DNA from 2 places in the Paraburkholderia sp. UCT2 genome. Region 2 is predicted to be linked to the other one. Evidence: riboswitches for the same ligand, from Rfam matches in the RefSeq annotation. Region 2 holds a riboswitch; the other holds the start of a gene.
The links. A riboswitch is a leader RNA that binds a small molecule or an ion and turns the genes downstream of it on or off. The one in region 2 is predicted to bind thiamine pyrophosphate.

Region 1: linked by a shared signal. The riboswitch ahead of thiC (phosphomethylpyrimidine synthase ThiC) and the one ahead of F6X39_RS12470 (FAD-dependent oxidoreductase) in region 2 are both predicted to bind thiamine pyrophosphate.

The regions. Positions count from the first base shown of each region.
Region 1 covers NZ_VZQO01000002.1:284,348-288,555, reverse strand. Annotated here, with positions in the region: gene thiC (phosphomethylpyrimidine synthase ThiC) at 1-1,649, opposite strand, end outside; TPP riboswitch at 1,738-1,855, opposite strand; gene F6X39_RS02975 (GreA/GreB family elongation factor) at 1,999-2,403, opposite strand; gene F6X39_RS02970 (hypothetical protein) at 2,995-3,453, shown strand; gene F6X39_RS02965 (DUF1223 domain-containing protein) at 3,565-4,208, shown strand, end outside.
Region 2 covers NZ_VZQO01000012.1:80,390-84,597, reverse strand. Annotated here, with positions in the region: gene thiE (thiamine phosphate synthase) at 1-178, opposite strand, end outside; gene F6X39_RS12480 (thiazole synthase) at 175-990, opposite strand; gene thiS (sulfur carrier protein ThiS) at 1,098-1,295, opposite strand; gene F6X39_RS12470 (FAD-dependent oxidoreductase) at 1,355-2,491, opposite strand; TPP riboswitch at 2,713-2,836, opposite strand; gene F6X39_RS12465 (ABC transporter ATP-binding protein/permease) at 3,268-4,208, shown strand, end outside.

The DNA of each region.
Region 1 (4,208 bases), on a different contig from region 2:
GACAGCGCGTTGTCGCGCACCTGCGCACCCGGATGACCCTTCGCGAGATCGGCGGCATGCGCGGCGAGCTTGTACGTGATGATGCCGGTCTTCACGTCGTCCTTGTTCGGCAGACCGAGGTGTTCCTTCGGCGTCACGTAGCACAGCATCGCGGTGCCGAACCAGCCGATCATCGCGGCGCCAATGCCCGACGTGATGTGGTCGTAGCCCGGCGCGATGTCGGTGGTCAGCGGCCCGAGCGTGTAGAACGGCGCTTCGTCGCACCAGTCGAGCTGCAGGTCCATGTTCTCCTTGATCAGCTGCATCGGCACATGGCCCGGACCTTCGATCATCACCTGCACGTCGTGCTTCCACGCGATCTGCGTGAGTTCGCCGAGCGTCTTCAGCTCGCCCAGTTGCGCTTCGTCGTTCGCGTCGTAGATCGAGCCGGGACGCAGGCCGTCGCCGAGCGAGAAGGCCACGTCGTAGGCCTTCATGATTTCGCAGATATCTTCGAAATGCTCGTACAGGAAGCTTTCCTTGTGATGCGCGAGACACCACTTCGCCATGATCGAGCCGCCGCGCGACACGATGCCGGTCATCCGGTTCGCCGTGAGCGGCACATATTGCAGACGCACGCCCGCGTGGATCGTGAAGTAGTCGACGCCTTGCTCGGCCTGCTCGATCAGCGTGTCGCGGAAGATTTCCCAGGTGAGGTCTTCAGCCTTGCCGTTGACCTTTTCGAGCGCCTGATAGATCGGCACCGTGCCGATCGGCACCGGGCTGTTGCGGATGATCCATTCGCGCGTTTCATGAATGTGCTTGCCGGTCGACAGATCCATCACCGTGTCGCCGCCCCAGCGGATCGCCCACGTCATCTTGTCGACTTCCTCGCCGATCGACGATGTCACCGCCGAGTTGCCGATGTTCGCATTGACCTTCACGAGGAAGTTGCGGCCGATGATCATCGGCTCGCTTTCCGGGTGATTGATGTTGTTCGGGATGATCGCGCGGCCGCGCGCGATTTCCTCGCGCACGAATTCCGCGGTGATTTCGGTGAGGCCGTTCGGACCGAACGCGCTCGCGCCGAATGCCTGGCCGGGGTGCTGACGGCCCATCATCGCGGCGAGCTTCGCGCCGTTCGGGCCGCTCGTCTTCAAGGTCTCGAGGTACTCGGCACGGCGCTGGTTTTCGCGAATCGCGATGTATTCCATTTCCGGCGTGATGATGCCTTGCTTCGCGTAGTGCATCTGCGTCACGTTCCTGCCGGCAATTGCACGGCGCGGCGTGCGATGCAGTCCCGGAAAACGCAGCTGCGCGGTGGCCGGATCGGCGGCGCGCTCGCGGCTGAAGCTGCTCGACAGACCGGTCAGCGGCTCGGTGTCGCCGCGCTCCTCGATCCACGCCTCGCGCAGCGCGGGCAGACCCGCGCGGATGTCGATCCTGGCGTCCGGGTCGGAGTAGGCGCCCGACGTGTCGTACACGTAGATCGGCGGATTCTTTTCGCCGCCGAAGCTGTCGGGCGTGTCGGCCTGCGAGATTTCGCGCATCGGCACGCGGATGTCGGGGCGCGAGCCGGTCACGTAGACCTTGCGCGAATTCGGCAACGGCGCGACGGCGGCCTCGTCCACGTGGGCTTCGGCGGAAATAAACTTCGGGTTGGCGTTCATGTAAGTCTCCGTACAAAGTGGGGCGGCTAAGCAGGAGACCGAGATGGAAGTAGTCGGAAATCGCGGAGAGGTGAGGCCCTTGAGGCTGGAGCGAAATCCGTACGCTTCCCTGCGCTGGCATTATCCAGATCAGGTTCAAAGGGTATTTCTCACCCACGCAACACGGACCTCCAGCTCCGCGCTACGCAGGACCCCCGCGTTAGCAGCGCACACGATACACCGGCCGCCCGCGGTTTGGCAACCTGTCTGAATGACTCAAAAAAAACTGGTCCGGATGAAACCAGACATCTCCTATGCTTGATTCGAGACCGCATCAGACAGGGCAACTTACAGCGAGGGAACGGCCGCCTTACAGTGAAAAATCGTCGGCGGCTTCAGGCTGATACAGGATTTTGTCGAGCTTGAGCACTTTCTGATCGCCGCTGGGTGGCGTGAAGCGGATGCTCTCGCCGCGGCGCGCGCCGAGCAGCGCGAGGCCTGCCGGCGAGAACACGTTCAGGCGCCCTTGCGCGAAATCGGCGTTGGGCGGATAGACGACGGTCCACGTCATCTGTTCGCCGCTCGCCGTGTCGCTCAGCGTGGCTTGCGAGTTCATCGTGACGACGTCGGCGGGGATGTCGTGCGAGTCGACGATCACCGCGCGTTCGAGCACATCGTCGAGCATGTGCTGCAACTTGGCGTCGGTGGCCGCGTATTTCTCGAGGCGCATCACGTCGAGTTCGGTCAGGTAGCAGGTTTTGATCTTCTTCATCATCAGGACTCCGGATAAGGCGGTCATGGATGGCCGCGTGCAACGACCCATGGGGTGGTCGGCGGATGAGTGGACGAATGGGAGAGCCCGGTGCCCGGCGACGCGGCCCTGGGTATTGGCGGGCTGCGTCAGCGAGGGCGCCGGGCGGCGTGAAGCGGGACCGTTCGGGACGTCTCGCCGGGGCCGTGCGACGCGACGCCCGCGCGCGCGCACTCGCCTGCGCGGCATGGGCGCAAGCGGGCGAGAGCACGGAAAGTCGGACGACGCAGAGCAGTCACGGGCAAAACGACCAGGTGTTGGGGAACAGCGATCGAGAGGTGCCGGGCGACAGAGCGTGAGGCCGCGCGGCAGCAGCGAGACGAAAGTTTGATGTTAGCACGCTGTCTCACGCAGCTCCGTTTGCGACGTCGCGCCCGTCGATTGGCCGTTTTTGTGCGGTGCGAGAAGAAAGCGGTGTGGTCCGCATTGCGTTCAAGCCAGTCAGAGGATTGCCGTTAAACAAAGTGCAGCGAAGGCCGCACTCCGGCGAAGCGATTCGCGGGATGGCGCGTGAATGGCGCGAGGCGACTCGCGCCGATTGACAAAGAGGTGCACATGAAAGCGGAAAGCAGGCGGTGGCGAACGTTCGGTCGCACAGTCGCGGGGGTGGCATTGCTTGCCGCGCCGCTGGCGGCGCCGGCGGCATCGACGGTGACGGGCGGCGTGATCCGGTTCGTGGGGATGATCGTTGCGCCGCCGATGCAGATCAGCGTGGATACGGCGCCCCCTGGCGTCGCCGTCGGTAGCGCGAGCGTGGCGGGTCAGCGCTTCTCGCGCACGGTGACGTTCAGCGCGCCGCCGGGCGTCGTCAGCGGGGCCGATGTCGCGCTCGAAGTGAACGGCGGCACGCAGTCGCGCGATCTGGTGGCGGCGCGTTTCGTCGATGGCACAGGGCGCGTCGCGACGGCCCGCGACGGCCACTACGCGGTCGATCGCGCGGGCGGCGTGCTGTCGCTGAACGCGAAGCGCACCGATACGGACACGCGCGTGACGGTGGTGGTCAGTTACGACTGAGTCGCGGGCGAGCTTTGGCTGGCTCATCCCGCGCCGGAAAAAAATTAAAAGAGGCTTGTCATAACCGGCCGCGCGGCTCGACAAACGTGCAGATTACAATCGGAGCACGTCATGTCGACCGCGCACAATCGCTCGATACTTCAGCGCTTTACGACTTTTTCGACGCCCGCCGTCGGCCTCGCGCTTTTTCTGCTGAGCGGTTCTGGCATCAGTGCGGCCGACGCGGCCGGGCCCCTATGCGCCACGCACAGCCCCGCGCACCGCGTCGCGCTCGTCGAGCTGTACAGCAGCGAGGGCTGCGATAGCTGCCCGCCCGCCGACCGCTGGCTCAGTCAATGGAAAAGCGACGGCACCGCGCACGGCATCGTGCCGCTCGCGCTGCACGTCGACTACTGGAACAGCCTCGGCTGGACCGACCGCTTTTCCCAGCATCGCTTCACCGAACGTCAGCAAACGCTGACGCGTCTCGCGGGCGCGCACACGCTCTATACGCCGGAAGTGTTCGTCGCCGGCCGCGAGCTGCGCGACTGGTCGCAACGCGACAGTTTCGAGCGCCGCATCGACGAGCTCGTCGCCGAACCCGCCCAGGCGAGCGTCGCACTTGCGCTGAGCCCGCGTGCGCCCGGCGCGTTCGATGTCGATGCGCAGTTCAGCACGACGGCAGCCGCCGCCACGGGTGCGTTGAGCGCCTATCTCGCGATCTATGAGAACGCGCTGACGACGCAGGTCGGCGCGGGCGAAAACCGCGGCGCGAC
Region 2 (4,208 bases):
CGGTCACGATCAGGTCGCCACCGTTCGGTTCGTCGGGTGCGATCAGGCAGATGCGCCACGGCGCGTGCGTCGGCGGCCAGTCGCCGAGACGCGCGCGGATGCGCTCGGCGGCTTCGATGAGTTCGTCGGCCGTCGGCCAGAACAGATCGCGGTCCTTCAGCGTCAACGACTGAGTCATGCGGCACCTCCATCCTGATGCCAGAACGGCATGCCGATCACCGGCGTGCTCGCGTGCGCGCTCTCGCGCTCGGCCATCGGGCCCGCGAGATACGCTTGCCGACCCGCCTCGACGCCCAGCGCGAACGCGCGCGCCATCGCGTCGGGGTGCGTCGCCTGCGACACGGCCGTGTTCAGCAGCACGCCGTCGAAGCCCCACTCCATCACCTGGGCCGCATGCGACGGCACGCCGAGCCCGGCGTCGACGATCAGCGGCACGTCCGGCAGCCGCTCGCGCAACACGCGCAGCCCGTATGGATTGATCACGCCCTTGCCGGTGCCGATCGGCGCGCCCCACGGCATCAGCGCCTCGCAGCCGGCGTCGAGCAGACGGCGGCCGATCACCAGATCTTCGGTGCAGTACGGCAGCACCTTGAAGCCATCCTTGACGAGCCGCGCGGCGGCTTCGATCAGGCCGACCGGGTCGGGCTGCAGTGTGTAGTCGTCGCCGATCAGTTCGAGCTTGATCCACTCGGTCTCGAAGATTTCGCGCGCCATGTGCGCGGTTGTCACCGCTTCACCGACGCTCAGGCAACCCGCCGTGTTCGGCAAGAGCGGCACGCCATGGCGCTTGAGCAGATCGAAGAAGCCGGCTTCGGCGTGGCCCTCGTTCATCTGACGGCGCAGCGCGACCGTCACCATGCCGGGGCGCGCGGCGTCGATCGAATCGGACAGCGATTGCAGCGACGGATAGCGCGATGTGCCGAGCAGCACGCGGCTTGCAAAAGTTTGACCGTATAGCGTCAGCGCGTCGGCGGTCTCGTGAGAAGTCATTTGCATCATCCTGGTTTGCCCTCGCGGCTAGAACCGACCGCGTTGCGGCAATGGGTTTTCGGCGACGGTTGTTGCGTTCGGTAAGCGACAGGCTGGCGCGGTCGCGCTCAGCCGCCCGCGACCGGCTGCACGACGTCGAGCCGGTCGCCCGTTTGCAACGCGCGCGCCGCATGCTGCGCACGCGCGACGAAATCGCCGTTGAGCGCGACCGCGAACGGCGGACGCGCGCCAAAGGCGGCGAGCGCATCGGCGACAGTCGCGCCCTCGGGCAGCGACAACGGCTTCTGATTGATATGAATGTCCATGGTGTTCGAATACGGTTCAATCGATGGCGCAAGCGGCATCGCGCGCGGCACGTTGGCCGCTACGCTCGGGCCGGCTCGCGCGCGAAATGCTGCTGGAACAGCTCGCTCCAGCGTGAGTCGCGCCGCCAGCCGGCGAATGCGTCGGCATCACCGACGCGGCCGTCGAGCAGCGCGCTCGCGAAGCGCACGGCTTCGTCGGCGACTTCGGGCGCGATCATGTAGCCGTGCCGGTACAGGCCGTTCACGCGCAGCGTGCGCGCGCCGTCCCACAGCAGCGCAGGACGATGATCGGGCAAGGTCGGCCGGCACTGCGAATTCAGCTCGAGAATGCGCGCCTCGCCGAAGCCCGGGTGCACCGAAAACGCCGCGCTCAGCAACTCGAGCGCCGAACGCACGCTGACGGGCGACATGTCCTCGCCCTCCACCTCGGTCGCGCCGATCACGTAGAGGCCGTTCTGCTTCGGCGCGATATACAGCGGGTAACGCGGATGCAGTAGCCGCACCGGGCGCGTCAGCTGCAGGTGAGGCGCATGCACGCGCGCAACTTCGCCGCGGATGCCGCGCAGCGTCGGCAGCACCGGCTTCGCGCCGAGCCCGCGGCAATCGATGGTGACGCCGGCCTCGGGCAGCGACGCGTCGTCGATCGGCGTGTTCCAGTGCGTGTCGACGCCGCGCTCGGCAAGCCCGGCCGCGAGCGCGGACAGCACCTGGCGGTTGTCGAGCTGGCCTTCTCGCGGCAGCAGCCAGCCTTGGCTGAAGCGGCCGGCCAACGCGGGTTCGGCGGCGCCGAGCTGCGCACCCGCCAACGCGACGAAGCCGCCGTCGAGCAACTCGGCCGGCGCGTTCGCACGCACGCGCCGCTCGAATAGCGGCGCCTCGGTGCGATCCGCGTGATGCCAGACGACGAGCGTGCCGTTGCGCTGGAAAAACACCGGCTCCGGCAGTTCGGCAAGCACGCGCGGCCAGCTTTCGAGCGAACTCGCGCCAAGCCGCGTGATCAGCAGCTCGGCGCTCGCGGCCTCTGCCAGCGGCGCGAGCATCGCGGCGGCGACCCACGCGGCAGCCTGCGAACCGGTGGCATCGCCGCGCTCGTAGAGCGCCACGCGATGCCCGTCGCCAGCGAGGCGCCACGCGACCAGCCGGCCGCACAGGCCGCCGCCGAGCACGGCGAAATCGGGTCGGGCGGGACGGTTCATCGCGCGCGCTCCGTTCGACTGCGGTGGGCAAAACCAGAACGGCACGGCTCGCCCGAGGCGGCGTGACGAAGGGAAAAATGCATGTCTGAAGAATAGGCGGTCATCGAGTCCTTTCCGTACGGCCAAAAACGCACGTACCCAGGACGAAACCGGCGGGTGAAGCCGGCCGGTCGCGACGCGCACATGTGAGCTGCGCTCGCCGCCCGGCGGGGAATGGAAGACGGTTGCTTCCGGAAACTTCCCGCGCCGGTATTACCCGGATCGGGTGCAAAGGGTCTCTCTCAGCCTCGCCGCCCCGGCATGAAAGTCATGCCGCCTGTGGGCGAAGCACCCCTGTTTCGTCGAAGGTCATTAGACCATAAAAGGCGCGGCGCCCGCAAACCAGCGCTCCACGGTCGCCACCCCAATTTTGATCTGGCACCGTCTATCGAGATGCCGGTGCGAAGCGGCCCGGCGCTCTGGCACAATGCCGTGACCGGTGCCGCAAAAACGCGGCGCGCGCGGCGCTCGTGGCCGCATGCGTGGCGGCGGCACCCCAGCGGATGCCGGCCCCGAAAATTAATTTTCGCTTAAGGGCGTCACGCCAGAATCGGGCGCCAGTCCGGACGCGCGTTCATCGAGCGTGATGGTGCGATGCCCGGCCAGGTATCGCAGACCCGCGGCAGCCACGCCCTCGCAAAGGGGCCTGCAGTTCGCGGGATCGCCCGACATGGGTCAACCAGATTGGACCCGTACGCCGGAATGGCACTTCGGGTCAGCACTTCATCAGGACGCTCATGACACCACATACTTCCGCCAGCCCCGCGCTGCCGCCCGACGAAAAGGTCTCCGCGTGGACCCTGATCAAGCCCTACTGGGTTTCCGAGGAACGAGGCATCGCGTGGGGGCTGCTCGTCACGATCATCGTGATGAACCTGCTCGTCGTCTGGATCAACGTGCGCCTGAATAGCTGGAGCAGGGACTTCTACAACGCGCTGCAGGCGAAGAACGTCCACGACTTCCCGCACCTGCTGATGATCTTTACCGGACTCGCGTTCGGTTTCATCATCCTCGCCGTGTACGGACGCTATCTGCGCCAGATGCTCGGCTTCCGCTGGCGCCAGTGGCTGACCACCCGCTACCTGAACGAGTGGCTCAACGACAGCGCGTTCTACCGCATCGAGCGCGACCGCCTCGCCGACAACCCCGACCAGCGGATCAGCGACGACCTGCAGTCGTTCGCGACCACCACGCTGTCGCTAACGCTCGATCTGCTGTCGACCGTCGTCACGCTCGTGTCGTTCATCACGATCCTGTGGTCGCTCGCGGGCGCGTTGAGCATCTCGCTCGGCGGCATGCCGCTGCAGATCCCCGGCTACATGGTGTGGGCCGCCGCGCTGTATGCGGTGGTCGGCTCGCTCATCACGCAGAAGGTCGGCCATCCGCTCGTGTCGATCAACTATCAGGCGCAGAAAGTCGAGGCCGATTTCCGTTTCGGCTTGATCCGGCTGCGTGAGAATGCCGAGCAGATCGCGTTCTACAACGGCATGGAAACCGAGAAGACGAACGCGCGCACGCTGTTCGGCCGCATCCGCGACAACTGGTGGCAGGTGATGAAGTACACGAAGCGCCTCACCTTCGTGCTGAGCTTCTACGGCCAGATCGCGATCATTTTCCCGATCGTCGTCGCCTCGCCGCGCTACTTCGCGGGCGCGTTCACGTTCGGCGTGCTGATGCA